4 regions of the Phytohabitans sp. LJ34 genome follow, and region 1 is predicted to be linked to each of the others. Evidence: riboswitches for the same ligand, from Rfam matches in the RefSeq annotation. Region 1 holds a riboswitch; each other region holds the start of a gene.

Region 1 (7,536 bases):
GGGCGGTCTCCGGCGTGATCACCTGGCGCCTGGTGGGCGGCGCGGCCGGCGTGCGCTTGCCGTCCGGGCCGATCGTCTCCTTCACCAGGTGCGGCTGCACCCACGTGCCGTCGTTGGCGATCGCCGCGTACGCCGCGGCCATCTGGAGCGGAGTCACCGCCACGCTGTGGCCGATCGGCACCGAGCCGTACGCCGAGCCGCTCCAGTCCTCCGGTGGCAGCAGCGCGCCGGACGCCTCGCCGGGCACGCCGACGCCGGTCGCCGTGCCGAGCCCGAACTTCTTCTGGTACTCGTACAGCTTCTCCTTGCCCAGCTTGTCGGCGATCGCGATGGTGCCGACGTTGGAGGAGTACGCGAGGATGCCCGGGATGCTCATCCGCCGGGGCGTCCAGTTGGTGTGCGAGTCCTTGAAGCGCTGGTCGCCCTTGATCACGTTCGGCCCCACCATGAACGTGTCGGTCGGCTTGACCGCGCCCTCTTGCAGCGCGGCGCTGATGGTGATCGCCTTGTGCACCGAGCCGGGGTCGACCACGAAGCTCGTCGCGGTGTCCTCGCGGTCCTCGGGCTTGCTCTTCAGCGGCTGGGCGGCGTCGTACGTCGGGTAGCTGGCCTGCGCCAGCACCTCGCCGCTGCGCACGTCGAGCACGACCGCCGCGCCGACGTACGCCTTCGCCTCCTGCATCCGGGCGAAAAGCGTCCGCTGCACCATGTACTGGAGGTCGCGGTCGATGGTCAGCTGGAGCGAGCTGCCCGGCTGGGCCTTGGTCTCCTGGTTGTAGCCGCCCGGGATCTCCGCGTCGAGCGCGCCCTGTCCCACCTCGAAGACCCGCTTGCCGTCGACACCGCGCAGCAGCTCGTCGTAGCGTGCCTCCAGCCCTTCCAGGCCGTTGAGGTCCTGGCTGGTGAAGCCGATGATGCTGGCCGCGAGGTCCTGGCCGGGCACCTGGCGCTGCTCGTCGCGGTCGACGATGATCCCTGGCAGGTTGAGCGCCTCGACCCGCCGGCCGTCGGCGATGGAGACACCACGCGCCAGGTACTCGAAGCGGGACGGGCCACCGCCGGGCTGCTTGCGCTTGGCCATCTTGGTCATCAACACCGACTTGGGTACGGCGATGAGCGGCTCGAGCGCGGCGGCCGTCTTCGGCAGGTCGGTGGCGAGCTCCGGGTCGACCGCCACATAGCGAGCCTCGACGCTCTGCGCGAGCACGGCACCGCCCCGGTCGTAGATGGCGCCGCGCGGCGCGGGCAGGACGACCCGGTCCAGCCGCGTCTCCAGACCCTTCGCCGCGAAGGCCGGCGACTCGGTGAACTGGAGTGTCACGATCCGGATCCCGATCGTGGCGAAGACCGTGAGCGCCAGCACCGTGCCCAGGCGCAGCCGCCGCCGCTGGTCCATCAGCCGCGGCGGGCGCCGCGGCCGCGCGGGCGCCCTCTTCCGCGGCGCCGCTGCCTTTTTCGCCGCCGCGGACGCCTTCGCCGCCGTCGTGCGCTTTCGAGGTCCGGGTACCGACGAGGGGGCGGCTTTCTTCGTGGCCCTCGGAGGAGTCTGTGGCGCCTCCGCCCGCTTGGGCTCCTCCCCAGGCGCGCGGCGGGCGTTGCGCGGCTTGCCGCCCTCGACCACTTGCAGCGCCGGCCGGAAGGGATCGGCGGTCCGCCCGGTGCGCGGCGTCCGCTCCCGCATCGTGCGGCCGCGCGGCGTGTACGCCCGCGCCTCGGAGATCCCGAAGCCGCGCTCCGCCGGTGCTTCGCCGGTCGACGCTCGCTCCGCTCGCGCGGAGTCGTCGGGCTTTCCACCCCGCCGCGTGGCGTCCGTGCCACGGGCGGAACCGCGCCGGGGCTCGTCGCTGCCCCGGCGCGGCACTGTCTCACCTGGGGTCTGGTCCTCGCGTCGCGTGCCCGCTCCGCGTGGACCAGACCCGGAAGACCCCGAAGGCCGCTGCGGCATCCTGACCTACTCCGTCGGCTGCTGGTTGGTGCCGGTCCCCTGCTGGGTGTTACCCGTGCCGCCCGCCTGGTCGCCGGTGCCCTGCTGGCCGGTGCCCGTGCCACCCGCCTGCTCGCCGGTGCCGGTGCCGGTGCCCTGCTGGCTGGTGATCGACGGCGCCTGCGTGGCGGGCGTCATCATGCCGGTCACCCGGCCGTCGGGCAGCCGGATCTGCACCGGGGTGCCCTGCACGAGACCCAGCCGGAGGGCCTGGGCGGTGAGGTTGCCCGGGTCCTCGGCCCGCGCGATCTCCTGCTTGAGCTGCTGCTCCTGCACGTCGAGCGCGGACTGCTGCTCGCGCAGCTCGCTCAGCCGGAAGGCGTTCTCGTTGATCTTCGTGTTGACCACGAGGATGCCCAGCACGCCGCCGACCACGACGACCAGGATCAGCGCGATGAACGGTGCCCGCGGCACCGCCACCGGCAGCGGCGGCGCGACCCGCAGCCACGGCACGACCTTGCGCTCCCGCGGTGCGCCCCCCGGCGCCGCGGAATCCCGCGCGGTGTCGATCGGCTCGGTCTTCAGCGCGGTGTTGCCGACCGTCCGGTGTTCCCGCTCCGCGGTCCGGCCCCCCGACCGCGGTGCTCCTGTCGTCTTGATCCTGCTGCTCCCGATGGCGTTCATGTCCCCTCCCCCTCTTCGATCCGGGCCGCGGCCCGCAGCCGCACTGATGCGGCGCGCGGGTTTGCCGCGACCTCCTCCTCGCTCGGTGGCTCGGCGCCGCGGCTGAGCAGCCGCAGCGTCGGCCCGGTGCCGGGCAGCTCGACCGGCAGGTCGACCGGCCCGGTGCTCCGTGCCCGCGCGGCGAGCGCCCGCTTGGCGATCCGGTCCTCCAGCGAGTGGTAGGACAGGACCACCGCGCGGCCACCCGGCGCGAGGGCGTCGAGCGCGAACGGCAGCGCCCTTTCCAGCGCGGCCAGCTCGCCGTTTACCTCGATGCGAAGTGCTTGGAACGTTCTCTTGGCGGGGTGCCCCCCGGTGCGCCTCGCCGCCGCGGGTATCGCGTCCCGCACCAGCGCGGCCAGCCGTGCCGACGAGGTGATGGGCGCCTTCGCCCGCTCGCGCACGATCGCCGCGGCGATCCGTGCGGCGAACTTCTCCTCGCCGTACACCCGCAGCACCCTGATCAGCTCGGGCGCCTCGTACTCGTTGACGACCTCCTCGGCCGTCCGGCCGCGGGTCTGGTCCATGCGCATGTCCAGCGGCGCGTCCTGCGCGTAGGCGAACCCGCGGTCGGGCGCGTCGAGCTGGAGGGACGACACCCCGAGGTCGAAGAGCACCCCGTCGACCCGCTCGTAGTCGAGCAGGTCGAGCACCCGCGGCAGCTCGTCGTAGACCGCGTGCACGAGGTGCGCGCGCCCGCGGAACGGCTCCAGCCGGGCCCGCGCGTGCGCGAGCGCCTCGGTGTCCCGGTCGAGTCCGATCAGGACGGTCCGGGGATGCGCCCGGAGCACCGCCTCCGCGTGGCCGCCGAGCCCGAGGGTGGCGTCCACGTGCACGGTCGTACGGTCACCCCGGTCGAGCGCGGGCGCGAGCAGCGCGAGGCACCGCTCCAGCAGCACCGGCACGTGCGTGCCGCGCAGCTCCCCCATCTCGACCCCCAGTGACCCGCCCGTGTGCCCATGCGCCCGGTGCCCGAAGAACCGTGCGCCGTACTGCCAGATCCCCATCCGCTCTTCCGTGAGCCTCCTTCGCGGGGAGGCCGGGACGCGCCTGACATCGGGGAAGAGACGTCAGGTGCAGGAGCGGCTGGAGATCTCGCAGTACGGCGTCTGCCAGCCCTTAGAGTCCTCCGGGCAGCACCCCCTCCTCGATGCCCGCGAAGTCGTCTTCGCTCTCGGAGAGATAGGTGTCCCACGCTTGCTTGTCCCAGATCTCCACCCGGCTGCTCGCACCGATCACGACGAGTTCGCGGCTCAACCCGGCGTACTCCCGCAGGTGGCCCGGGATCGTCACCCGGCCCTGCTTGTCGGGCACCTCGTCGTGGGCGCTCGCGAAGAACACCCGGCTGTAGGCCCGAGCCGCCTTGTGTGTCATCGGCGTCTCGCGTAGCTGGCCCGCGATCCGCTGGAACTCGGGTGCTGGGAAGACGTAGAGGCAGCGCTCCTGCCCTTTTGTGATCACGACACCTCCCGCCAGCTCGTCGCGAAACTTCGCCGGAAGGATCAACCGGCCCTTTTCGTCCAGGCGCGGGGTGTGGGTGCCGAGAAACATCGGCCCACCCCCTCGCCTCTGGCGGCTTTCGCGGAGCCGCTGTCCCCCGGGGCCGGCGGGTCCCTCCGGTGAGTAACCCTGCCACTGCGCCCCACTGTACTCCACTTCCCTCCACTCGCAACCGGAATCGCAGCGTTGCTCGGGTGACCCCCTTGACAAAACCGCACGTCAAATGCGGTGGAGGGCGGTGGAGGGTCCGGATGGCGACAGGCCGGAGGGGGCAACCGACCCCAGAGACGATCCAGGGCAAACCCGGATGGGCTTGCCCTGGATCGTTGGGGGGATGGGGTGATGTATCGGTGCCGGGGAGGGAAGTGGAGCGACTAGGCGAGCCGGCGCACCACGTAGTTGCTCGACCAGATCTTGTGCTTGCCGACCCGCACACCGGCGCGCGGCGAGTCGTACATGTAGCCGCCGCCGGCGTAGATGCCGACGTGGGTGCCGTACGAGCCGGAGCGGATCACGATCAGGTCGCCGGGGAGCGCCTTGTTCTTCGCCACGCCGGTGCCCGAGCGCTGCTGGTCGTTCGCCTTGTGCGGGAGCACCCGCCCGGCGGCCTTCTTGTACACGTACTTGGTGAAGCCCGAGCAGTCGAAAGCCGAGGGTCCTACGGCGCCGAACTTGTACGGCTTGCCGATGTGCTTGCGCGCTTCGGCGAGCACCTTGGCCCGGCTGGCGATCACCGCGACCGAGGTCCGGCCGGTGACCGTCCCCTTGTACGAGCCACGTCCGCTGTAGACGGCCCGGTACATGCGGCTCTCGTACGGCTTGATGGAGAGGATCGACTTGCCGGTGGAGTAGACCGGACGGGTGCCGGTGCTGACCCACTTCCCGCCCTTCCACACCTGGAACTGGACGGTGCCGCCCCAGACCGCCTTGCGGGTGCTCGGGTCGGTGATCGTGGCAGTGAGCACCAGCGTGTTGCCCCACGGCAGGCGGGCGGTGTTCGGCTTGATCGTCACGTGTGGAGTGACCGACGCGGCCGCCTGCGCGGCGGCGACGGTGGTGGTCGACACGGGCGCGGCTTCGGCGAGCGCGGGACCGGCCAGCAGCTGGCCGGCGCACACGCAGAGCCCGACGGCGAGCGCGAGCCGGCCGGCCCGCCTTTTCGCGGGCAGCCTGTGCCGGCCCGAACGGAGTTCGTGCACGGTATGTGTTCCCTCCGGCACGCCTGCGAGGTGAGCTGTCGGGTTCGGGCGGGAAGGATTGCCCGGCCGCCGTGGCGGCTTCACCCCAAGGCCTCAGCCCGGCCGGGTCTCCCCGGCGTGGGTCGGGACCGCAGATCCTGGGTCCCCCGTCCCCGCCCGCTATGCCGTTGTGTGGCTCCAAGGTCCGCACCGGACGAGCGGGCAGGGCTCGGCGTGTCTCGGCGGCGCGGCCGGGTGAACGACCCGGCTCAACGTTTGTAGCGGATGCCGTTCTCCACACGCTGTGACGAGAATCTTACGGAGCGAGTTTGGCACGCAAGAATATGAGCGGTCGTTAAGGCCACTGTCCTAAATGTCGCGACACTCTGTCGAACTCGGACTCACGCTTCGTTGATCGCTCACGGTGAGTATCGCCACACACATCGCGCGCGACGGACGGTTTCCCGACGGTCGAGTGGAGATCCAGACTGCGTTGGTAACCTCGCCTCCGTGACGGACGGCAAGATGCCCCTGCGGGCGAAGGTCGCCAGCTCGGTCTCCCGCACGGCGGCCGCCCTGTCGCGAGCGGCTGGGCGCGGCGACGGTTCGGTGATCGGCGGCTGGATCGGCCTCAAGATCGACCCAGACCTCCTCGCCCACCTCGCCGCGGGGCGCGCGATCGCCCTGATCTCCGGCACCAACGGCAAGACCACCACGACCCGCCTCGCCGCGGCCGCCGTGGGCGTGCTCGGGCCGGTCGCGACAAACGGGTTCGGCGCCAACATGCCGACCGGCCACACCTCCGCGCTCGCCAAGGCCGGCCAGACGCCGTACGCGGTGCTGGAGGTCGACGAGCACTACCTGCCCAGGGTGCTGGTCGCCACCGAGCCGCGCGTGGTGGCACTGCTCAACCTCTCCCGTGACCAGCTCGACCGGGCCAAAGAGGTCGCGATGATGGCCCAGATGTGGCGCACCGCGCTTGCCGAGCACCCCGGCGTGCACGTGGTGGCCAACGCCGACGACCCGATGGTCGTGTGGGCCGCCGCCGGTTCTCCCGCCGTCACGTGGTTTAGCGCCGGCCAGCGGTGGCATGACGACTCATGGGTTTGCCCCGAGTGCGGCTCGCCGATCGAGCGCCAGGCCGACCAGTGGTGGTGCACCGGCTGCTCGCTGCGCCGGCCGGTGCCGCAGTGGGTGGTCGAGGACGAGGGCGTGGTCGACCCGCGCGGCGCCTGGCACAAGATCTCGCTCCAGCTCCCCGGCCGGGTCAACCTCGGCAACGCGGCCACCGCGCTCGCCGTGGCGGCCCAGTTCGGCGTCCGCCCGACCGACGCGGTCTCCCGCCTCTCCACGGTCGCCTCGGTCGCCGGCCGGTACGCCCAGGTGGTCCGCGACGGCCGCAACATCCGGCTGCTGCTCGCCAAAAACCCGGCGAGCTGGCTGGAGGCGTTCGACATGGCCGATAACGCGCCGACACTGCTCTCGATCAACGCGCGCGACCCCGACGGGCTCGACACGTCGTGGCTGTTCGACGTCGACTTCAGCCCGCTGCGCGGCCGCCAGGTGCTCATCACCGGTGACCGTGCGTACGACCTGGCGGTACGCCTCGAGGTGAACGACGTGCGGTTCCAGCACGTACGTACCTTCGGCGAGGCGGTGCGGCTCGTGCCGCCCGGCCGGCTGGAAGTGATCGCCAACTACACCGCGTTCCAAGACATCCGAGCGGAGCTCGACCGTGTCCTCTGACAGCACCATCCGCATCGTCTGGATCTACCCCGACCTGCTGTCCACGTACGGCGACCGGGGCAACCTGCTCATCCTCGCCCGCCGAGCCGCGCTGCGCGGGCTGCCGGTGCAGACGCTGGAGGTGCGCTCCGACCAGCCGCTGCCCACCACCGCCGACATCTACCTGCTCGGCGGCGGCGAAGACGGCCCGCAGGCCCTCGCCGCCCAGCGGCTGATCGGCGACGGCGGCCTGCACCGCGCCGTGGCGCAGGGCTCGGTGGTGTTCGCGGTCTGCGCCGGCTACCAGCTGCTCGGCGGCTCGTTCTTCGCCAAGGGCACCCAGTACCCCGGCCTCAACCTGCTCGACTTCCACTCCGACCGGGGCCCCACCCGCGCGGTCGGCGAGCTCGGCGGCCCGATCGACCCGCGGCTCGGCCTGCCTCCGCTGACCGGCTTCGAAAACCACGGCGGCCGCACCCACCTTGG
Region 2 (7,536 bases), on a different contig from region 1:
GGCGAGCAGGTGCTGGTGAACGTCGCCAACGGCCTGCCCGAGCCGACCAGCGTGCACTGGCACGGCATGCACCTGCCGGCCCGCATGGACGGCGGCCCACACCAGGAGGTACGGCCCGGCGCCACCTGGTCACCCACCTGGACGGTGGACCAGCCGGCCGCGACGCTCTGGTATCACCCGCACCCGCACGGCCAGACCGCCCGGCACGTCCAGCGCGGCCTGGCCGGCATGTTCATCCTCGACGACGAAAACTCCGCCAAACTGCCACACGAGTACGGCATCGACGACATCCCGGTGATCGTCCAGGACCACGAGTTCGACGGCGGCGGGCAGATCAAGGACAGCGGCGACACCGGCGACACGGTGCTCGTCAACGGGACCGTGGCGCCCTACCTGGACGTGCGCACCGAGCGGGTGCGGCTCCGGCTGCTCAACGCCTCGGCCGCGCGCACGTACTCCTTCGGGCTGTCCGACGGGCGGAGCTTCACCCTCGTCGGCACCGACGGCGGGCTGCTCCCGGCACCGCACGACATGGGCCGGATCCGGCTCTCCCCGGGCGAGCGGGCCGAGATCGTGGTCGCGATGAAGCCGGACAAGCGCGTCACCCTACGTAGTTTTCCGGCCAGTCTCGACAACCCCGTCTCCGACCGGTTCGCCGGCGGGCGGGACACCCTGGACGTACTCCAGCTGCGCACGGAAAGTGATCTGGCCCGGTCGGCCGAGGTCCCGGCCACACTCGCGCCGATCGAGCGGCTCGACCCCGCCGACGCCGTGACCACACGCGAGTTCACGCTCTCCGGACGGCAGATCAACGGCCGGAAGATGGACATGGGCCGGATCGACGCGGTGGTCACGAAGGACACCACAGAAATCTGGGAGATCACCAAGGAAGATGGCACGCCGCACAGCTTCCACGTCCACGACGTGCAGTTTCAGGTGCTCTCGGTGGGTGGCGAGCCGCCGCCGGCCGAGCTGAGCGGCTGGAAGGACACCGTGCTGCTGGCACCCGACCAGACCGTGCGGGTCATCGCGCGATTCGCCGACTACGCCGACCCGGACGTCCCCTACATGTACCACTGCCACGTGCTGAAACACGAGGACGCCGGGATGATGGGCCAGTTCGTGGTGGTCGAGCCGGGACAAAAGCCGGGCCGTCCGGACACTCACGGTCACCACAAAAGCCACGGGTGAGCCGGCAGTTTCATCAGACGTTCAGCGGTTACTCTGTCCGAGTGTTGGGACTCCCCGATGGCGTTACCGCCTGTTTGTTCGATCTGGACGGTGTGCTCACGCAGACCGCCAAGGTGCACAACGCCGCGTGGAAGGAGACCTTCGACGCCTACCTGCGCGCCCGTGCCGAGCGCACCGGTGAGCCGTTCCGCCCGTATGACGCCGGCGACGACTACAACAAGTACGTCGACGGCCGCCCGCGGGCGGACGGCGTGCGCACCTTCCTCGGCTCGCGGGGGATCACCCTGCCCGAGGGCACACCAGACGACCCGCCGGCCGCCGAGACGATCAACGGCATCGGCAACCGTAAGAATGAGTTGCTGCTGCGCCACATCCGCGACGACGGGGTGGAGGTCTATCCGGGCTCGGTCGCCTATCTGAAGGCGGTCCGCGAGTCAGGATTGCGTCGCGCTGTGGTCTCTGCAAGCGCCAATTGCCGCGATATCCTGACCGTCACGGGCCTCATCGACGAGGTCGAAGTGGTCGTCGACGGCATCGTCGCCCGACGCGACAATCTGCGCGGCAAGCCGCACCCCGATACGTTCCTCGACGCAGCTAAGCTGCTCGGCGTCGCGCCGTCGGCTGCGGCCGTTTTCGAGGACGCCCTGGCCGGTGTGGAGGCCGGCAGCGCCGGCGACTTCGGCTTGGTCGTCGGGGTCGACCGGGTCGGGCAAACCGACGCGCTTTACAAGCACGGCGCCCACGTCGTCGTGCGCGACCTCAGTGAGTTGCTGGAGAATCCATGATCCGTGAGCGGGCTTACCCGGTCGAGCCCTGGCACGTCCGGGAGACCCGGCTCGACCTCGATGTGCTGGCTCAGTCTGAGTCGGTCTTCGCGTTGTCCAATGGCCACATTGGACTCCGCGGTAACCTTGACGAGGGTGAACCACACGGGTTGCCGGGCACCTATCTCAACTCGTTCTACGAGCTGCGCCCCCTACCCTATGCGGAGGCCGGCTACGGCTTCCCGGAGTCCGGGCAGACAGTTGTCAACGTCACCAATGGCAAGCTCATCCGGCTGCTGGTCGACGACGAGCCCTTCGACGTCCGATACGGCGAGGTGCGCACCCACCAGCGCGTCCTCGACCTCCAGGCGGGCACGCTCGACCGCACGGTCGAGTGGGTCTCGCCGGCCGGGCGGGCGGTGCGCGTGCACAGCACCCGCCTGGTCTCCTTCACGCAGCGCGCGGTCGCCGCGATCTGCTACGAGGTGGAGGTGGCCGACGACCGCCCGCTGCGCCTGATCGTGCAGTCCGAGCTCGTCGCCAACGAGGAGCTGCCGGCCACCCGCAAGGACCCCCGGGTCGCCGCCGTGCTCAAGGCCCCGCTCAAGGCCGAGGAGCACCTGGCGACCGCCGCCGGCGGGCAGCTGATCCACCGCACCAAGAAAAGTGGGCTGCGGATGGCCGCCGCGATGGAGCACGAGATCGAGGGGCCGGAGCGCACGGTGATCAGCACCGAGGCCTACCCGGACTTCGCGCGCACCACGGTGGCGACCGTGCTCAAGCCCGGCGAAAAGCTGCGCGTCGTCAAGATCCTCGCGTACGGCTGGTCGAGCCGCCGCTCGTTCCCGGCGCTGCGCGACCAGGTCGGCGCGGCGATCGCCTCGGCCAAGTTCTCCGGCTGGGATGGGCTCGTCCGCGAGCAGCGCAAGTACCTCGACCAGTTCTGGGACGCGGCCGACGTCCGGCTCGAGGGCGACCCCGAGGTGCAGCAGGCGGTGCGCTTCGCGCTCTTCCACGTGCTCCAGGCCGGCGCACGCGCGGAGATGCGGCCGATCGCCGCCAAGGGCCTCACCGGTCCGGGCTACGACGGGCACGTCTTCTGGGACACCGAGACGTTCGTGCTGCCGGTGCTCACGTACACCCAGCCGGAGGCGGTCACCCACGGCCTGCGATGGCGGCACGCGACGCTCGACCTGGCCCGGGAGCGCGCGCAGACGCTGGGGCTCAAGGGCGCGGCGTTCCCGTGGCGCACGGTGCGCGGGCACGAGTGCTCCGGCTACTGGCCGGCCGGCACCGCGGCCTTCCACATCGGCGCCGACATCGCCGACGCCGTGCAGCGCTACGTCGTAGCGACAGGCGACCACGACTTCGAACGCGAGGTCGGCCTGGAGCTGCTCGTCGACACCGCGCGGCTGTGGCGCTCGCTGGGTCACCACGACCGGCACGGCGTCTTCCACATCGACGGGGTCACCGGCCCCGACGAGTACACCGCGGTGGTTAACGACAACATCTACACCAACCTGATGGCGCAAAAAAACCTCGTCGGTGCCGCCGACGCGGCCCTGCGCCACCCGGAGCAGGCCCGCCGGCTCGGCGTCGACGAGGAGGAGGCAGCGTCCTGGCGCGACGCGGCCACCGCCATGCACGTCCCGTACGACAAGGAGCTGGGCGTACACCAGCAGTGCGAAGAGTTCACCCGGCTCCAGGAGTGGGACTTCGCGGCCACCCCGCCCAGTGGCTACCCGCTGCTGCTCAACTACCCGTACTTCGACCTGTACCGCAAGCAGGTTCTCAAGCAGGCCGACCTGGTGCTCGCCATGCACTGGCGGGGCGACGCGTTCACCCCGGAGCAGAAGGCACGCAACTTCGCCTACTACGAGCAGCGCACCGTCCGCGACTCGTCGCTGTCGACGTGCACCCAGGCGGTCATGGCGGCCGAGGTGGGCCATCTGGAGCTGGCCCACGACTACCTGGGCGAGGCCGCGCTCATGGACCTGCACGACATCCACAACAACACCCGCGAGGGCCTGCACATCGCCGCGCTCGCCGGCGCCTGGCTGGCCGTCGTGGCGGGCCTGGGCGGCATGCGCGACCACGGCGGCAACCTGTCCTTCGCGCCACGGCTGCCCAGCCGGATCAACCACATGGAGTTCTCGCTGCTGTGGCGGGGCCTTCGACTCCGGGTCGCCGTCCAGCCGCACGAGGTGACCTACTCGCTGCGCAACGGCGGCGACGGCGCCAAGCTCGACCTCCTGCACCACGGGGAGCACGTCACGGTCACCAGCGACACCCCGCTGACCCTGGCGATCCCCGCGCTGGCACCGGTGGGCCCCCCGCCGCGCCAGCCCTTCGGCCGGGCCCCCGCCCGCCGCATGCCAGACCAGTAGGCAGACCGAAACGAAGCCCCGCGCCACCGCGCGGGGCTTTTTCGTAGCTCGAATCCTGGGTCAGAGCATCGAGATGTGTACGTGGTTCGTATGGTCGCTGGAGGGATCGCCGCCGGCGCCGCCGTAGGCCCGCCAGCCGGTGGCCGGGGACCAGAACTGGCGGTACCAGATCACGTACATCACGCCGAGACGGTCGGCGTTGCGCACGAAATAGGCGGCGAGGTTGTTGCCGTAGAGCCTGGCGGCACCGGTGGCGTCGCCGCCGAAGCTGTTCCTTTCCGAGGACCAGTCGCAGGCGCGGCCCTTCGGATGCTCGTACGGCCCGCCGGGGCGGTAGCAGCTGACGAAGCGGTCGAAGCCCAGCCGCTGGGTTTCCTTGAGCATGTGCAGCGTGCGCGGCGTGATGCAGCGGCCGGTCGTGGGGTCGCCGGCGGTGCAGCCCTGCGGGGAGAAGCCGCCGTTGCTGTTGCGGGGCGCGGGCCGGGCCACCGGGGAGGTGGCGCTGACGAAGCCGCCGGTCGCCTTGCCGCCGACCAGTTGGAGCGCCTTTTCCGCTTCGGACTTCTGCTTGGCCATGATGGCGAGCTGCTTCTGCTCTTCCTTGAGCTCGGCGTCAATCGCCGCCTTGGCGCGATCGGCCTGGTCGAGGGCGGCGTTGAGCCGGGCCAGGCGTGCGTTGTCGCGGGCGGCGAACAGGTCGAGGGTGGCCGCCCGCTGGAGGAACTCGTCGGGGGAGGAGCTGTTGAGCAGCACGCTCATCGGGCCGATGCGGCCGTTGCGGTAGGAGGCGGCGACCAGGAGCTGGATCTCGGGCTCCATCGCCTTGACCTTCTCCTGGGCCTGGTTCAGCTGGAGTTGGAGCTGTAGCTGCCGGCCGCGCGACTTGTTGACGGCGTTGCGGGCTTCGATGTATCCCTTGCTCGTTTCGGACAGCACGTCCCGCAGCAGCGGCGAGCTGCCCTCGTCACCGGGGTTGGGTTTCGGGGCGGCCGACGCGCCGAGCGGTCCTAGCGTCACCCCGGAAAGCAACGCGGCCGCCGAGGCGACCAGGGCTACGGCCAGCGACCAGCGCCGGCGACGTACGGGTGGCGTCATACGCGATTCCTCCCATCGGCCGCCGGCCGGGTTAGCTGACGGATTCGGGACGGAAGGATCCCTACCGCGGACCGCGGATTCACCCCAGTAACCTGGTTCCCCGACTCGCCCTGGGCGGGCGATTAGGCGGCGGTGTGCCGCCGACGCCGTGGGGGCGCCGCCGCGCGGCAGACCGCCGAAGAGCTTACCTGATCGACAGTGGACTCAGGCAGCGCTCTGACCAGGGAAAAGATTCGGTAGCCGCGTGTGGTTAATCGATGACGCGTGGTTCACTCGCGTTTCCTTCATTCCACAGTCGATCGAGGCCGGTCACACAGTAGGTGCGTGGCGCCTCGCTCTTCGTGGTGTCGGTCCATGTGGTGTCGCGGGTCGTGGCCACCAGTCGGGCCGCTTCACCGTCGACCCGGTAGACCGCGTAGCTTGCCGCGTCGCCATCCCAACGCAGGCGGGCACCGTCGACCTCCAGCTCCGGGGCCGGCGGGCGTTTGCCGGGCAGGTGTGCCATCGCCGGCACCAGCGCCGGCTCGGCGTAGTGGGCGGCCGCGTACCGGGACACCGCCCCGAGCCGGTCCGCCTTCACCTGGCGCGCGCTGAAGTGCACGCTGCCGGTGACCCGGTACTTGCGGTTGAGGGCGAGCTGCTTGTCGAGCTGGCCCGGGTCGCGCCACGCGCCTTTCTGCCCGATGCGGTAGTCGGCCTGGCCGACGTAGAGCTGCACCGGGCTGTCGGCCACCAGGTCGGACCACCAGGGCAGCAGCTTGGCGTAGTCGGCGATCGCGAAGCCGATGTGCCAGTACAGCTGCGGCACGATGTAGTCGACCCACCGCTCCTGCACCCAGCGTCGCGTGTCCGCGTAGATCGCGTCGTAGCTTTGCAGTCCTCGGGTGGGCGAGCCGAGCGGGTCGGTCGAGGCGTTGCGCCAGATGCCGAAGGGGCTGATGCCGAACTTCACCCACGGCTTGGCCGCTTTGATCCGTTCGTTGGTCTCCTTGACGAGCAGGTTGACGTTGTCGCGGCGCCAGTCGGCCTTGTTGTTGATGCCCCGGCTGTGTGCCTTGAACGCGGCCGCGTCGTTGAAGTCCTCGCGCCCCTTCGGGTAGGGGTAGAAGAAGTCGTCGAAGTGCACACCGTCGATGTCGTACCGGTTGACCGCGTCGAGGATCGAGTCCTCCACAAACTTGCGCGCCTCCGGGATGCCGGGGTTGTAGTGCAGCCGGCTGCCCTTGCCCTTGGCCGGGTAGGGCACCGCCCAGTCGGGGTGCGCGCGCAGCGGATGGTTGGGCGGCAGCTCCGCGAAGACGCCGGAGCGGCTCGCCTTGTACGGGTTGAACCAGGCGTGGAACTCCATGTTGCGGGCGTGCGTTTCGGCGATCATGAAGGCCATCGGGTCCCACCCCGGACCTTGCCCGTCGCTTCGCCCGGTCAGGTAGTACGACCACGGTGCGTAGTCGGACTGCCAGAACGCGTCGCCGGCCGGCCGCACGTGCACGAAGACCGCGTTGTGGCCGCGCCGCTGTGCCAGGTCGAGCCAGCCCCGGTACTCCGCCTTGACCTGATCCTCGGGTAGGCCGGGGCGGCTGGGCCAGTCGGTGTTGTTGACGGTGGTCAGCCACATGCCCCGCAGTTGGCGGTCGGCGGTGAGCGCGTGGCCGGCGCAGGTGCTGGTCACGGCGGCGGGCTCGGGGGCGGCACCTGGCCGGGTCTGCCAGCGAGCGATACCGACAGTGACGAGCACGGCGACCGCCAGCAGCACGGCTAGCTGGACCCGGGGGCGATGGTCCACCGCACCACTATGCCGTGACATCCCGGGATGGCGAAATGTCGTGCAACCGGCAACGGATGTCCATGCGTCTACGGGGTGATTGGTCGCGGCGAAGGAGGCACGGCGTGTTTGGGTACAAATCACGCATCGCGATCGCGATCGCGGCGCTGCTCCTGCCGATCGTCCCGCAACCGGCCGCCGCGTCCACTGTGGAGCCTGGGCCGTTGCCGGCCGGTCAGACCTACACGGTCACGCTGCTGAGCGGTGACGTGGTGACCGTGCACACCCGCGAGACCGGGTGCCCGGTGGTGAGCGTGCGACCAGCGACACCGGACGG
Region 3 (7,536 bases), on a different contig from region 1:
CGTACGCCACGTGGCGGTAGGAGCCGAGCACGATGCTGGCCAGGCGTACCGCGTCGAGACCCTTGCCCCGCACGTCTCCGATGATCATGCGGACGCCGTACGGAGTATCCAGCGCCTCGTAGAGGTCACCGCCGATATCGGCGGCCGCCGTGGCCGAGATGTAGCGGCCCGCGACCGCGAGCGTGCCCACCTGGGGCCCGAGCGGCCGCAGCACCGCCTGCTGCGCCACCGAGGCCAGCCGGGAGAGCTCGGCGATGCGCTCGGCCTGCCGTTCGCGGATGACGGCGACCGCGGCCGCGATGGCCGTCGCCAGGCCGATGCCCACCACGATGGTCGCGTTGGCCAGCCGGTTTTCCCGCCCGGCCAGGGCGAACGCCCCGCCGACCGCGGTGGCCAGCACGCCCACCCCCAACACCACACGCCACGACGCGAAGGCCGCGGCCAGGAACGGCGCGGCCACGATCAGGCCGATGTAGCGGGCCTCCGAGCCGTCCGCGAGCTCGATCGCGGACACGAGCGCGAGCAGCACAAGGGCCGCGCCGAGGCCGGCGCGGGAACCAGGGCTCAGCGGGCGGCGGCCCGGTGGCAGCAAACGCATGGGTACGCCGAACAGCATGCCTGATCGACGGGCGCGACTGAACGAAGTTGACCCCTCGTCCGATGGGGTTTTGACCGCCTGGTGCAAAGTTCGCGATCGGCTTGGCCGAAGGTTGCCTTTCACCCGGTCATTTCAGGATTTCGTACCGTACCTCGACGTGCCCCTGGTCCAGCGAGGCGATCGCGCGGAAGGCCGCCCGCGACAGGTCGATGCAACGCCCGTCGATGTACGGACCGCGGTCGTTGATCCGCACGATGACCGACTTGCCGTTGTCCGGGTTGGTCACCCGCACTCGCGTGTTGAAGGCCCAGGTCTTGTGCGCGGCCGTCATCGCCTCGGGGTCGAACGTCTCACCGTTCGCCGTGCCCTGCGGCTCGTCGTAGAAGGACGCCCCGCACGAACCGGTGCCGGTGACGACTTCGGTCTTCGTGGTCTTCGGGCTGGGGCTGGTCTTGGGTGTCGTCTTGGTGGGCTCCGCGGCCCGAGCTTTGCCCCGCGATGCCCGCTGCGGCGTCTTCGACGGCGTCGGGGTCGCTTCGATGGTGGGTGCGCTCGTCGTAGGGCCCGCGGTGATCTCTACCGCCTCCGGCGTCCGCGCCCCAACCAACTGGACCGCGCCCACCCCACCCCCGACGAGCAGCGCGCCAACCACGGCCGCCGAGGCCACGGCGCTGACCCGACTCCCCTGGGACCTGCGGTGATGCTTTCCGGTCACCGGCGGACCGTAGCCAGACCGCCACTTCCGATGTCAAAGTGATCTATGGCTTTCGTACGGCTTTGCGGTGAAACGTTCAGCCGATCGAATGAGGGTATGTGGGTCGGTTGTCCAAAGGCGGAAGATAGTTCCTGTGGATGACCTCAGGAAACGCTTGATCCACGCCTTCAGGTGGATCGACCCCGGTCCGGAGAGCACCCACCTGGTCAGCGACATGTCCGGCTGGTGGCGCGACCCCGAGATCATCTCCGCGCTCGGCCCAGCCCTCGCCGACCTGTTCCGCTCGTCGCGCCCGACGGTCGTGGTCTCACCGGAAGTCACCGGATACCTGCTGGGCCCGCTGGTGGCAACGGCGCTGGGCGTCGGCTTCGCCGCCGGTCACAAGGAAGGCGCCGACCGCCAGATCGCCGAGCCCATGACCTGGGCCCGGACGGCGGTCGACTACCGCGGCCGCACCTTGGGCCTGGGTGTGCGCAGCCGGCTGATCAGCCCCGCCGACCGCGTACTGGTGGTCGACGACTGGGTCACGACAGGCGCCCAGGTGAGGGCGCTTTACGACGTCGCTCGCACGCTCGGCGCGGTGCCCGTGGGATGCGCCACGGTGGTCGCCGACTGCGGCGGCGAGGTGACCGCCGACCTGAGCATCAGGTCACTGCTGACCTCAGACGACCTCGCCCCGGACTGACGCCGGCTGCCAGCCCACCGGGTAGCGCCTGGCGGAGTCGGCCAGCTTGGCCCGGGCGACATCGACGAGGTCGATGCCGAGCACATCCGCCAACCGCACCAGGTAGATCACTACGTCGCCCATCTCGGCCGCCACCCTGCCGCCGGCGTCCGGGTCGCCCATCACCCGAGCGGACTCCTCGGGCGTCAGCCACTGGAGCTCGGCGAGCAGCTCACCCACCTCGCCGGCAAGGGCCATGGCAAGGTTCTTCGGCGTATGAAACCGGTGCCAGTCACGGGCGTCGGTGAAGGCACGCACTTCACGCTGGAAGTCGCTCAGGCGGTCGTCCATGGTGACGAGTAAACCCCGCGACAGGCGGCGACGAGGCGGAAGTTGGAGCGGGTGACGGGAATCGAACCCGCACTGTCAGCTTGGGAAGCTGATGTTCTGCCATTGAACTACACCCGCGAGCGGAGACCACTGTACCTGGTCACACGACCGCGGCGCACGCACCTCACCGACCCCAGGCCGAAGCCTCCCAAAGGCGTGCCAATCCGAATTTCCCTATTTTCAAGAACATCGATGCGAGGTAGGTTCGCCGTACCTTGACAGGCGAACCCGGGGAGGGCTTGCGATGCGGGCTTGGCGTGCGGCCGGAGCCATCGTCGCGGCCCTGGCTGTCGTGGGCGGGCCGATGCCACTCATCACCGCGAGCGCCGGCGCGACCTGCCTAACGCCCGCCAAGGCCACCACCGCGACCCGCGACCCCAACCACCTCACCGCCGACCAGGTCCGCGAGCGTGAGCGGCTGACTCAGCAGGCCCTCGCCGCTAAGGGTGGGCCGCGGACGACGGCCACCGTCACGATCCCGGTCATCGTCCACGTCATCTCGGGAGACAGCACCCGAGAAGGCGGCAACATCCCCGACGAGATGGTCACCGCGCAGATCGACGTGCTCAACCGGGCCTATGCGACGGCGACCGAGTTCGCGTTTGAGCTCGTCGAAGTAGACAGAGTGGTCAACCCGGCCTGGTACCCCATCGTCTACGAATCCGCCGCCGAGCGTGCCATGAAGACGGCGCTCCGTGTCGGTGGCATGGAGACGCTCAACCTCTACCTCGGCGACCTCAGCGACAGCCTCCTCGGCTGGGCAACCTACCCCCAGCCGGCGCTCGACCCCAGCGACGGGGTCGTCGTCCACAGCGAGTCACTGCCGGGCGGGACGTCACTGCCCTACAACGAGGGCGACACGGCCGTGCACGAGGTCGGGCACTGGCTCAACCTCTTCCACACGTTCCAAAACGGCTGCACCGAAGACGGCGACCTCGTCAACGACACGCCCGCCGAGGCGTCGCAGGCGAGTGGCTGCCCCGAGGGCCGGGACACGTGCACGGCGGACCCGGGCTTGGACCCGATCCACAACTACATGGACTACAGCACGGACGCGTGCATGCTCGAATTTACGCCGGGGCAGGCATCTCGCATGCTCGCGGGCTGGGACGCGTTTCGCGCGCCGTAGTGGGGGCGGCCGACGGGTCGAGCCACACCTGCACCGCGGGGCGGGCCGGCGGCTCGACCGCGAAGGGGGTGGCGCCATTGCGCCCGTGGCGGGCCAGCATCGCGACGTCGACCGTGAACTCGAACAGCTGCCAATCGACCTGTGGCGCCGCCCGCAGGTGGCCGGCCAGGCGGGCGACCTTGGCGCGGTCGGTGACCACCGTGGCCCGGCCGGCCAGATAGGCCTCGTCGTCGCTGTCTTCCGGTGGGAACGAGTGCAGCGCGTATCGCCCGTCGCGCTCCAGGTCGCGCCGCTTGGGCGAGTCGACCACGAAGCAATACAGCCCGTCGTCCGTGATGACCGGCGAGACCGGGTGGACCCGCGGGCCGCCGTCGGCGCGCACGGTCGCCAGGTAGCCCAGGCCGGGACCGTATTGCAGCATGAGGGCGCGGATCGCCTCCGACAGGCGGGGCTCGTCGGCACTAAAGTCGGACCAGGATGCCATGCCCAACATCCTATCGAACATATGTTCGAGGCAGGTAGTCCCCTATGGTGTGTTGATGCTGCTCTCCGACCGTGACCTCGTGACCGAGATCAAGGCGGGCGGCCTCGCGCTCGATCCCTTCGAGCCGGCGCTGGTCCAGCCCTCGAGCATCGACGTGCGGCTCGACCGGCTCTTCCGCGTGTTCAACAACCACCTGTACACGCACATCGACCCGTCGGTGCAGCAGGACGAGCTGACCTCGCAGGTCGAGGTGCCGCCGGGCCAGCCGTTCGTGCTGCACCCGGGTGAGTTCGTGCTGGCCTCCACGCTGGAGGTCATCTCCCTCGGCGACCAGCTCGCCGGCCGCCTGGAGGGCAAGTCGAGCCTGGGTCGCCTGGGGCTGCTCACGCACTCGACGGCCGGCTTCATCGACCCGGGCTTCAGTGGCCACGTCACGCTCGAGCTGTCCAATGTGGCCAACCTGCCGATCACGCTCTGGCCGGGCATGAAGATCGGCCAGCTCTGCATCTTCCGGCTCTCGTCGCCAGCCGAGCACCCCTACGGCTCGACCGTCTACGGCTCCCGCTACCAGGGCCAGCGCGGCCCCACACCGAGCCGGGCCTGGAAAAACTGGCGCACCTGGCCGACGACCACCTAAAAGATCCACTTCAAGACAAAGATGTGAGCTACCGCGACGTCCGTCGTGGTCCAGACCGCTGCTCCCGCGGCCTCACCCGTCCGCTGTTGGTCTTGCAGCGCGGACGTGGCAGCGGAGGCCGGGGATCTCGGCTCGCCCTGCGAGCCGCCGGCCTGCGCGGTCTCCGGCGGGAGCGGCGGTCCGCAGCTGACGCGGCCCGGGAAATCTGGCCCAAGCAAGAAACGCCCTCCCATCCCGGATGGATGGGAGGGCGTCTCCTTTACTGGCCGGTGCGGTCGCGTGACGGGGGAACACGCGACTGGCGCGGCCACGGGGGTGGGTAACGCTTATCCGGGTCGGCCGTAGCTGTTGATCGGCGCGGCGTTCATCGTGCGCATCCTGATCGGTACGCCGGGTTTGGACGCGTCGACGATGTAGCCGCCGCCAACGTAGATGCCGACATGGTGGAGGTCTGGGTAGTAGAAGATGAGGTCGCCGACCTTCAGGTCGCTCTTGCTGCTGATGGGGTCGACCGTGCCGCGCTGGCGGGCCGCGTTGTGTGGCAGCCCGACGCCGGCGGCCGCCCACGCCTTCATCGTGAGGCCCGAGCAGTCGTACGTGTCGGGGCCTTCGTTACCGAAGACGTAGCCCTTGCCGATCTGCGCGCAGGCGAACTTGGCCGCCTTGGTGCCGGCGCTGCCGTCGTACTCGACGGGGCAGGGTGCCGGCCGGAGCTCGCCGATGCCGCCGCCCTCGCCGTACGCCTCGAGGCGCATCTTCTCCAGCTTGGCGATCTCGCCGTCGATCTGCTTCTTCTTCGCCGCCAGCTGCGCCTCTTCCTCGGTGAGCTGGCCGACGAGCTGGTCGAGCGGTGCCTTCTGCTCCGCGTACTTCGCGCGTAGGTCGACGACCGCCTGGATGTCGGCCTGCGAGCGGCGGGCGAAGACGTCGAGGATCTCGAGCTGGTTGGTGAAGGTGCTGGGCGAACCCGTCGTGAGGACCGCGTTGAGCGCCGAGAAGTTGCCGCCCTTGTACTGCTCGGCCGCGAACTCTCCGACCTTCTGCATCGCGAGGTCGATCTGGAGCTGGAGTGGCGCGATCTTCTTGGCGAGCGCCTGGGCCTTCTGGCGCTTGGCCTGGAGGTCGAGCCGGGTCGCGTTGTGCTTTTCCGCCAGCGGCTCCAGCTTGACCCAGGCAGCGTCGATCTGCTTTTCGATCTCGGCCGGCGTGGGCGCGGCGTGCGCCACGGTGCCACTGGAGAGCACGGTCGCGACAGCGACGAGAGCGGTGATTACGGTGCGACGCGCGGCATAGCGTGCCACCGGAGCCGTTACTCCTTCTCCCTGGCCGCCTACCGGGTTAGCTGACGGGTTCGGGCGGGAGAGCGCGCCCTACCGCTTTCGCGGATTCACCCCGAGGTGCTTGGGTCCCCGGCTCGTTTCTTGGTCCGACTCGGCGGGCTGAGCCGTGGTCTCCCAGGCTGGGAGGCCGACCGCCGGCTCAACGATCCCCAAGGGTAGGAGCGGCCCAATCACCCGCGCAAGCCGTGTGGACAACCCCTTCGGTCCGTATACCGGTTGGTAGCACCGCGTGTATCGAAACGGCCTCAGTCAATGGTTAGGAACACGTCGTCGAGCAGGCCGGCGTACTGGTCGTTGTCGAAGGACACGTTCTTTCCGCCGATTCGCAGTGGCTCGGAATTCACAATGGACACATTCGGTGGCACTGTGACCGCAGCGCGTGGCACGCCATCCACGGCGATCGACAGCAGGCGACCGGAGCGGGCGCAGGCGAGCGCGTGCCACCGCCCGTCGGCCACCGTCACCGGCGCGACCACCCGGTAGATCGTGGTCTTGCTCGCCAGCACGCAGCTCGGCTGGCCCGCCTTACCGTCGACCTGGAGCTTGAGCTGGGTGACGCCGCCGGTCGAAAACCCTTTCTGCACAACGTTCGCGCCGTCGCCCGTGTCCGCCGGCGCCATCAGCACCGAGGCACCGAACCGCACGCCACGGGTGCCCGGGTTGAGCTCGGGCGCGGGCAGGCCTTCGAGGATCACGCGGGGGCAGCCGGGCGCCACGCACCGCGGCGGGAAGCGTGCCGCCCACCCGGCGCCGTGTGGCGTGTAGGCCAGCGTGCCGCGGGGGTTCAGCGGGTACCGCCCGTCAACGTCCGCGACCGGGCCGAGCCACCAGCCGTCGAACGTGTACCGCAACGACAGTGCCGGCTCGCGGTCGGCCGACGGCCGCGCGGAGGCGGCGAGGAGCAGGCTCGCGAGCCCGAAGAGGACAACCGCCAGCCGGCGCGTCGTGTGCATCTTGCGCGACATTGCTCGATTGTGGAGATTCGTGGCGAGACGGACAATCCCCCGGCCGAGGGGCCTGAAGGTTTTTTACGTAGACACGAGATCCGGCGGAATCTATTGACGACAACCACTCGACCCAGCCAGGGTTTCTCCATGCCCAACCTGACAACGCGCATCGCCCTCACCACAGCGGTGGTCGGCGCGGCGACCCTGGTGCCGGCCGTCCCCACCCTCGCGTCCAGCCCGCAGGACACCAGGCAGCAGGAGTACGCGGCCGCCGCGGCGGAGTACGGCGTGCCGGAGAGCGTCCTGCTCGCCGTGTCCTACCTGGAGTCCCGCTGGGACACCAACGCCGGCACGCCCAGCACCAGCGGCGGGTACGGCCCGATGCACCTCACCGACGCCGCGTACGTGACGTCGCTGCCGGGTGGCAACCACCACGACCACGACGGCGAGGACCCGCGCGGCGACGACAGCCGCCAAGCCCGAAACGTCGACTCGGGCGGCGTGCCGGCTCCGGCGCCCGAGGCGCTGCAAACGCTCGACCGGGCGGCGGCGATCACCGGCGCGTCCGAGGAGGCGCTGCGTTCCACCCCGGCGGCGAACATCGGCGGCGGGGCGGCGCTTCTCGCCTCGTA
Region 4 (7,536 bases), on a different contig from region 1:
GCTCGCCCGGCTGGGTGACTGGCGGCCGCACCGGGCGTTCACACTGGCGCTCCGGCCGAGCCTGCGCTGGCTGCTCTTCGGGCACCCGTGCGACCCGGCGGACGTGCGGCTCACGACCAAGGCCGTCGCGCGCGCCTCGCTCAGCTCGATCGGCGGCTTCCGCCCCTCGGTGGGCGCGCAGGCCCGCCTGGAGACGCTCGCCGCGCTGCCGACCGTGCCGACCGCCGTGATGGTGGGGGAGCGCGACCGGCTCACCCCGCCGGTGTGCGCGCTGTCGATCGCCAAAGCCCTGCCCGGCGCGGCGCTCACCGTCTGCCCGGACGCCGGCCACATGCTGATGCTGGAGCGCCCGGACATGGTCAACGCCGCGCTGCTCGATGTCGTCCACGCCGCAATTGATCACGGCAGGAAGGCGTGACGAGCGCCGGACGCGTACTGTTGTCTGGCCTCGTGACACACCAGGCGCCGCACTTCTCCTGGGAGCCCCGAAAACTTGACCGACGCCGCCACCACCCTTCAGCAGGAGATCGCCGCCGAGCAGCGCCACGTCGACCGGGTGTACGCCCGGCTGGCGGAGCTGCGGCAGGCCGCGGCCCGGGCCGAGAAGGAGGGCTACCGCCTCGCCCGGGTGGGTAACTTCGGCGCGCTGGTGGAGCGGGACGCGATGGTCTTCCACGCCGCCCGGCGACGGCACGCGCTGGACGCCGAGCACGAGGGTCTCGTCTTCGGCCGGCTCGACATGCGCGAGGGTCAGGTGTTGCACGTGGGGCGCCTGGGGGTGCGCGCGGAAGACGCCGAGCCGCTCGTCGTCGACTGGCGGGCGCCGGCCGCGGCGGCGTTCTACCAGGCCACGGCCGCCGACCCGCGAGGTGTGGTGCGCCGCCGCATGATCCAGTCGAGCGGCGAGAAGGTCACCAACATCGAAGACGACCTGCTCGACCCGGAGGCCGCCCCGGAGGGCATGCGGGTCGTCGGCGACGGCGCGCTGCTGGCCACGCTCGCCCGCGCCACCGGCCGAGGCATGCGCGACATCGTCGCCACCATCCAGCGCGAGCAGGACCAGGCGATCCGCTCGCCCGCCTCGGGCGTGACGATCGTGTCGGGCGGCCCCGGCACCGGCAAGACCGCCGTGGCGCTGCACCGCGCGGCCTACCTGCTCTACTCCGACCGCTCCCGGTTCGCCGGCGGCGGCATCCTCGTGGTCGGGCCGTCGTCGGTGTTCGTCGAGTACATCGCCTCGGTGCTCCCGTCGCTCGGCGAGGACGCCGCCACCCTGCACTCGCTCGGCTCGATCGTCGAGGGCGTGACCGCCACGCGTACCGACCCGACCGCGGTCGCCTCGGTGAAGGGCTCGCTGCGCATGCGCCGGGTGCTGGAGCGCGCGGTCCGCGACGCGGTGCCGGGCGGGCCGACCGAGCTGCGCCTGCTGTACCGGGGCGACCTGCTCCGCCTCAACCGCCCTGAGCTGGACGCCATCCGCTCCCGCGCGCTGCCCCGCGGCGCCCGCCGCAACGAGGTGCGCCGGGCCGGCATCGACGGGCTGTTCGACGCGCTGTGGGCGCAGGCCCAGCGCCATAAGATCGGCGGCCTGCCCGCGCAGGTCGACTTCGAAGACGAGCTGGCCGAGCGCACCGACTTCCGCGACTTCATCAAGGCGTGGTGGCCCCGGCTGGCGCCCCGGCACGTGCTCGCCTGGCTGGCCGACCCGGCGCGGCTCCGCGCGTACACGGGAGGGATCCTCACCACCGCGGAGGGGGGGCTGCTCCGCGGCGCCTTCACCCCGGGTGACCCCACGGTCGCGGACGTGGCGCTGCTCGACGAGCTCGACGAGATGCTCGGCCGCCCGCCGCAGCCGGCCAAGCGCCAGCGCGACCCGTTCCACGTGGTCGACGGGGTGCGCGAGGTGAGCACGTACGCCGACCGGCAGCGCGCCGCCCGCGCGGCCGCGGTGCGCCGGCCGGACGACTACCGCGAGTACGCGCACGTGGTGGTCGACGAGTCGCAGGACGTCTCGCCGATGCAGTGGCGGATGCTGGGGCGGCGCGGGCGGCTCGCGTCCTGGACCGTGGTCGGCGATCCCGCGCAGACCGCCTGGACCGGTGACCCGGGCGAGCTGTCCCGGTCCCGCGACAAGGCGCTGGGCGGGCGGCGCCGGCACGAGTTCACCCTCACCACCAACTACCGCAACTCGGCGGAGATCTTCGCGGTGGCGGCCAAGGTGATCCGCGAGGTCTCGCCGGACATCGCGCTGCCGCGGGCGGTGCGCTCGACGGGGGTACCACCGGAGGAGCTGACGGTGTCCGCGGCGGCCCTGCCGGGCGCGACCCGCGAGGCCGCGGAGCGGCTGCTCGCGGACGTGGAGGGGACGGTCGGCGTGATCACGCCGGTGCCCCGCCGCGACGAGGTCGCCGGCTGGCTGGCCGGCCTGCCCACCGACCGCCTCCAGGTGGTCACGAGCCTTCAGGCCAAGGGCATGGAGTACGACGGCGTGGTCCTCATCTCACCCGAAGAGATAAGGACCGACGCCGGCGCACGGACGCTCTATGTCGCCCTCTCCCGAGCCACTCAGCGCTTGACGACGTTGGCGCTGTAGGTGGTGTCGGGGGTCACGGTCACGCCGAAGCGGGCGTTCGGCAGGTAGAGCCGGTCGCCGAAGGCCGCCACGGTGGTGGGCACGTCGAAGTTGGGGTTGGTGCGCGTGCCGGTGAGCCGGCCGCTGAGGCCACGCTTGTCGAGCGCGAATACGGCGACCTGGTTGAGGCGGTTTTGCACCACGTAGAGCGTGCGGCCGATGGTCAGCAGGCCGTCGCCGTTGGTCAGCGCGTAGCCGCCGAGGTCGACGGCCCTGGTCACGCCGGTGTCCGGGTCGACCCGGAAGAGCGTGGCGGTGTTGGACTGCACGACCAGCAGGCCGCGCCCGTCGGGCGTGCGGGCGATGCCGTTGACGTTGAAGCCGGTCTGGTAGACGAGGTCACCGGTGAGCGGGAGCTTGACCGGCTCGCCGCGCAGGCTCAGCGGCACCTTGTAGAGGAACGGCTGGTTGGAGTCGGTGAAGAACGCGCCCTTGGGGGTGAGCACCACGTCGTTGACGAAGGTGGGTGCGGTCGCGAACGTCCACGACGCCAGGATGCGGCCGCTGTGCGTGTCGACCACGCGGCCGTTGCCAGCCGCACCGCCGGCGACGAAGAGCCGCCCACGGTCGTCGATCTTGAGGCCTACCGACGGGGTGCCGGGGCCGGCGGAGATGATCTTCCCGCGGCCGGTGGCCAGGTTGGCGCGGTAGATGTCGCCGTTGGCGAGCGAGCCGAAGTACGCGAACGGCGCCCGCCCGATCGCGATGCCCTCGGGCTGGAACGCGTTCGGCAGCGGGAAGGAGTCAGGGAAGAGCCGGTGGCCGGAGCCGTGGGCGCTGGCCGCGCCCGGGACGGTGACTGTGGCCGCGGTGAGGGCCGCGGCGGCGGATGAGGTGATCAGGGCTCGTCTGGTCAGCACGATGGGTACTCCCTGTGATCGGTCCACATCAGAATTCACGTACGTCTTTACCCATCGGTTCGACGTTGAACGCTCAATTATGAGAACGCCCGATGACACTGATTGCCAGTGCCATTTTTGCATACATAGCAATGTCAGCATATATTCTTGGCCCATGGGAGCCGGACACGATCACGGAGCGGACGTCGCACGCGCGGGGGAGCGCCACCGCGGGCGGCTCTGGGCCGCGTTCGCCCTGCTCGCGGTCTTCATGGTGATCGAGGCGGTGGCCGCCCTGCTCACCGGCTCGCTGGCCCTGCTCTCCGACGCCGGCCACATGTTCACCGACGTGCTCGGCATCGGCATGGCGCTCGCGGCGATCTGGGCTGCGTCCGCCGCCGCGGCGCCCACCCGCGACGGCGCCACGGACGCGGCGCGGGCCGGCAGAGGGGCGTCCAAGGCGGCCGGCGACCCACAGCGCACATTCGGGCTGTATCGCCTGGAGGTCCTCGCCGCTCTCGCCAACGCCGTCCTGCTCTTCGGCGTGGCGATCTACGTGCTGGTCGAGGCCGTGCGCCGCTTCGGCGACCCGCCCGACGTGCCCGCCGGCCCGATGCTCGTCGTGGCGGTCGCCGGCCTCGTCGCCAACCTTGTGGCGTTCGGGCTGCTGCGTTCGGGCGCGCGGGAGAGCATCAACGTGCGCGGCGCCTACCTGGAGGTGCTCGGCGACCTGCTCGGCTCGGTGGGTGTGATCGTCGCCGCGGCCGTGATCGGGCTGACCGGCTGGGCGTACGCCGACCCGATCATCGCGGTGGCCGTCGGCCTGTTCATCCTCCCGCGCACGTGGCGGCTGGCCCGGGCGGCCGTACGCATCCTGGTGCAGGCCGCGCCGGAACACCTCGACGTGACCGCGGTGCAGCGGCGCCTCGCCGCCGTGCCCGGTGTGTGCGACGTGCACGACCTGCATGTGTGGACGCTGACGTCGGGCATGGACGTCGCTTCCGCGCACCTCACGCTGGAGGAGTCCGCGCAGGTGGGGCCGGTGTTGGTCGCGGCACGGGAGGCGCTGCACGACGACTTCGAGATCGGGCACGCCACCCTCCAGGTCGAGCCGCGACCCGGCGACTGCCACCCCACGACGTGGTGAAAGCGCCCCTGAGCAGGGCGTACTTGATTCGTCACCATCGGTACAACAGTGGGCACATCAATGGAAAGCCGCTATTCTCGGCTCCGGTCAACGCCCGGCGGCGCCCCCCGGCGCCGGTGTTGGCCGCCGCCGAGTCGCCCTCGGGCGAGCCGGGGAACCACCGATCCACTGGGGTGAATCCGCGACAGCGGTAGGGAGACTTCCGTCCCGAACCCGTCAGCTAACTCGGTAGGCGGCTGACTGGAAGGATGGTTGATGGGTCATGCCCGCAGCCGGGTCGGCCTCGTCGCGGTGCTTGTCACCGCGGCGTTCGCGCTGATCGGCTTACCAGCGGGGCCGGCGACCGCCGCACCCAACGACGACGAGGGCGGCACCGCTACCCTGCGCGAGCAGCTCGACGCGGCGAGCAAGGGCTTCGTCGCCGCGCAGAAGACTCTGGACACGTCCAAGAAGCGCCAGCGGGAGCTGACCACCCAACTGGCCCAATTGGAGCGTGACCTGGTCACCAAAACGGCCGTGATCGGCGAGGTGGCCAACGCGGCCTACCGCCGGGGCCGGCTCGGCCCGATCTCCGCGATGCTCAACAGCACCTCGCCGGAGGGCTTCGTCGACCGGGCCGCGGCGCTCGACACGGTGGCCGCCACCGAAGACAAGAAGCTCCGCGACCTGCTCGACACCAAAGACGAGGTGACCCGCGCCAAGCTCGCGATCGACAACGAGATCCGCGAGCAGCAGAAGCAGGTGCAGATCATGGCCGCCCGCAAGAAGCAGGCGGAGACCGCGTTGAAGAACGCCGGCGGCGGCGAGAACGCCAGCGGTCCCAGCGGGAGTGGCAGCGCCGCCAACGCGTCCGGGTTCTCCGGTGGGTCCGGCTGCTCGATCAGCCCCGACCCGACCTCCGGCAACGGGTGCATCACGCCCCGCCTGTGGCACGCGGTGCAGCAGGCCAAGGGAGCCGGCTTCAAGATCTTCGTCTCCTGCTACCGCAGCGGCGGGTCGGGTGAGCACCCGAAGGGTCGGGCCTGCGACTGGGGCGTCGACTCGGGCGACGTCTTCGGCGGCACGGCGTCCGGTTCGGCGAAGACGTACGGCAACAACCTGTCCAACTTCTTCATCAAGAACGCGAGCCGGCTGGGCGTGCTCTACGTGATCTGGTTCAAACAGATCTGGCTGCCCAGCAGTGGTTGGAAGTCGTACAGCGGCTGTTGCGGCCCCAGCGAGCTGCACACCAACCACGTGCATCTATCGGTCGTCGAGTAAGTGCGTTGACGGGCTCGACCAGGGGGTGACACGGTTGCCCCATGGTCGAGCCCACGCGCCATCCCGCATGACGTAGCACCGCCTGGCGCCTCTGCGCCCTGCGCGCCTGCACCGAGGGCGTGCTCCTCTACCCGGTCTACGCGCTGCTCTTCGCCGACGCCGGGCTCGGCACGGGGCAGATCTCCTCGCTGTTCGTGATCTGGTCGGTCGTCGGCTTCACGCTGGAGATACCGTCCGGAGCGTTGGCGGACGCGTACTCGCGCCGCCGGCTTGTCGCGATCGCCGCCGTCCTCCGGGCCATCGGCTTCGCACTGTGGACGTTCTTCCCCTCGTACGCCGCCTTCGCCGCCGGGTTCGTGCTGTGGGGCGCGTCGACCGCGATGACCTCCGGCAGCGTGGAGGCGCTCGTCTACGACGAGCTCGCCGCCGCGGACGCCACCGACCGCTACGTGCGCACGGCCGGGCTGGCGCAAACCACCGCTCTCGTGGCGGAGCTGGCCGCGATGGTGCTCGCCACGCCGGCGTTCCTGCTCGGCGGGTACCCGCTGGTCGGCCTGGCCAGCATCCTCGTCAGCCTGGCCGTCGTGCCGGTCGCGCTGTCCTTCCCCGAGGCGTCGCGGGTGGAGGAAACCGGCGGCAGCTACGCCAAGACGCTGCGAGCAGGTCTCGCCGAGGTGCGCGCCAACCGGACCGTGAGCCGGGCGGTCCTGCTCTACGCGGTGGTCACCGGCATGGGCGCGATCGACGAGTACCTGCCGATCCTCGCCCGCGAGATGGGCGCGGCCACCGCGTTCGTACCGCTGCTCTTCGTGCTGCCCGTCGCCGCGATGGCGGTCGCGAGCGCGCTGGCCGAGCGGTGGGCGCACCTCTCGGCGGCCCGGTTGGCGGCGATCGTGGCGGTCGGCGGGGTGCTGCTCGCGGCCGGCGCCACCGCGGGACACCCGGCCGGCATGGTCGCGGTCGCGCTCGGCTTCGCCGCCCTCGAGCTCTTCGACATCCTCACCGAGGCGCGGATCCAGGACGCGATCGCCGGCCCGGCGCGGGCGACAGTGCTTTCGGTGGCGGGGTTCGGGCAGGAGATCGTGGCGCTCGCCGTGTACGCCGGATTCGCGCTCGGGTCGGCCGTCCTCTCCGTGCCGGTGCTGCTCGCAATGGTGGGCGTGCCCCTCGTCCTTTCGGGCGGCCTGACCCGTCGGTGGCTACCCGCGGCATCCAGTTCGTCCTGATACCGTGCGGGCGTGGTCGCGTCCGAGCCGGCACTCTCCGTGGTCATCCCGATGTACAACGAAGAGTCCGTACTGCCGCTGCTCGTGGCCCGGTTGCGCGGGGTGCTCGACGCGCTCGGCGAGCCCTACGAGGTGGTGGCCGTCGACGACGGGAGCACCGACCGCACCCCCGTGGCCCTGCTCGCAGCCCGGCGGCAGTGGCCCCAGCTGCGCGTGCTGCGCCTGCGGCGCAACAGCGGCCACCAGCCGGCGCTGCTCGCCGGCCTCATGCGGGCCCGCGGCGGCTACGTCGCGACCATCGACGCCGACCTCCAGGACCCGCCCGAGACCATCGTCGAGATGCTACGGCTCGCGCGGGGTCAAAACCTCGACATCGTGTACGGGATACGCGCCAACCGCCAGGCGGACACCACCTTCAAACGGTGGACCGCG

The links. Region 1 has a riboswitch for cyclic di-AMP ahead of ACTMTJ_RS05860 (NlpC/P60 family protein). Riboswitches for the same ligand answer to the same signal wherever they lie in the genome.
Region 2: it holds a riboswitch for cyclic di-AMP, as region 1 does, so the genes downstream of both, ACTMTJ_RS00525 (coiled-coil domain-containing protein) here and ACTMTJ_RS05860 (NlpC/P60 family protein) in region 1, are expected to answer to the same signal.
Region 3: it holds a riboswitch for cyclic di-AMP, as region 1 does, so the genes downstream of both, ACTMTJ_RS11245 (C40 family peptidase) here and ACTMTJ_RS05860 (NlpC/P60 family protein) in region 1, are expected to answer to the same signal.
Region 4: it holds a riboswitch for cyclic di-AMP, as region 1 does, so the genes downstream of both, ACTMTJ_RS42780 (coiled-coil domain-containing protein) here and ACTMTJ_RS05860 (NlpC/P60 family protein) in region 1, are expected to answer to the same signal.

Annotation. Positions count from the first base shown of each region.
Region 1 covers NZ_JBQHDG010000003.1:92,886-100,421, reverse strand. The annotation lists gene ACTMTJ_RS05880 (peptidoglycan D,D-transpeptidase FtsI family protein) at 1-1,861, opposite strand, end outside; gene ACTMTJ_RS05875 (hypothetical protein) at 1,952-2,608, opposite strand; partial or broken gene rsmH (16S rRNA (cytosine(1402)-N(4))-methyltransferase RsmH) at 2,623-3,576, opposite strand; gene mraZ (division/cell wall cluster transcriptional repressor MraZ) at 3,767-4,198, opposite strand; gene ACTMTJ_RS05860 (NlpC/P60 family protein) at 4,522-5,346, opposite strand; cyclic di-AMP (ydaO/yuaA leader) riboswitch at 5,352-5,474, opposite strand; gene ACTMTJ_RS05855 (MurT ligase domain-containing protein) at 5,851-7,071, shown strand; gene ACTMTJ_RS05850 (type 1 glutamine amidotransferase) at 7,061-7,536, shown strand, end outside.
Region 2 covers NZ_JBQHDG010000001.1:104,169-111,704, forward strand. The annotation lists gene ACTMTJ_RS00510 (multicopper oxidase family protein) at 1-1,191, shown strand, start outside; gene ACTMTJ_RS00515 (beta-phosphoglucomutase family hydrolase) at 1,233-1,976, shown strand; gene ACTMTJ_RS00520 (glycoside hydrolase family 65 protein) at 1,973-4,342, shown strand; gene ACTMTJ_RS00525 (coiled-coil domain-containing protein) at 4,403-5,437, opposite strand; cyclic di-AMP (ydaO/yuaA leader) riboswitch at 5,442-5,576, opposite strand; gene ACTMTJ_RS00530 (glycoside hydrolase family 10 protein) at 5,688-7,220, opposite strand; gene ACTMTJ_RS00535 (S8 family peptidase) at 7,325-7,536, shown strand, end outside.
Region 3 covers NZ_JBQHDG010000005.1:268,944-276,479, reverse strand. The annotation lists gene ACTMTJ_RS11285 (PP2C family protein-serine/threonine phosphatase) at 1-616, opposite strand, end outside; gene ACTMTJ_RS11280 (septal ring lytic transglycosylase RlpA family protein) at 726-1,313, opposite strand; gene ACTMTJ_RS11275 (phosphoribosyltransferase family protein) at 1,402-1,998, shown strand; gene ACTMTJ_RS11270 (nucleotide pyrophosphohydrolase) at 1,975-2,328, opposite strand; tRNA gene ACTMTJ_RS11265 (tRNA-Gly) at 2,372-2,445, opposite strand; gene ACTMTJ_RS11260 (zinc metalloprotease) at 2,612-3,496, shown strand; gene ACTMTJ_RS11255 (pyridoxamine 5'-phosphate oxidase family protein) at 3,438-3,980, opposite strand; gene dcd (dCTP deaminase) at 4,036-4,617, shown strand; gene ACTMTJ_RS11245 (C40 family peptidase) at 4,944-5,918, opposite strand; cyclic di-AMP (ydaO/yuaA leader) riboswitch at 5,929-6,064, opposite strand; gene ACTMTJ_RS11240 (LamG-like jellyroll fold domain-containing protein) at 6,203-6,922, opposite strand; gene ACTMTJ_RS11235 (N-acetylmuramoyl-L-alanine amidase) at 7,052-7,536, shown strand, end outside.
Region 4 covers NZ_JBQHDG010000038.1:11,079-18,614, reverse strand. The annotation lists gene ACTMTJ_RS42800 (alpha/beta fold hydrolase) at 1-418, shown strand, start outside; gene ACTMTJ_RS42795 (HelD family protein) at 494-2,593, shown strand; gene ACTMTJ_RS42790 (SMP-30/gluconolactonase/LRE family protein) at 2,566-3,492, opposite strand; gene ACTMTJ_RS42785 (cation diffusion facilitator family transporter) at 3,647-4,618, shown strand; cyclic di-AMP (ydaO/yuaA leader) riboswitch at 4,736-4,869, shown strand; gene ACTMTJ_RS42780 (coiled-coil domain-containing protein) at 4,874-5,878, shown strand; gene ACTMTJ_RS42775 (MFS transporter) at 5,998-7,104, shown strand; gene ACTMTJ_RS42770 (glycosyltransferase family 2 protein) at 7,117-7,536, shown strand, end outside.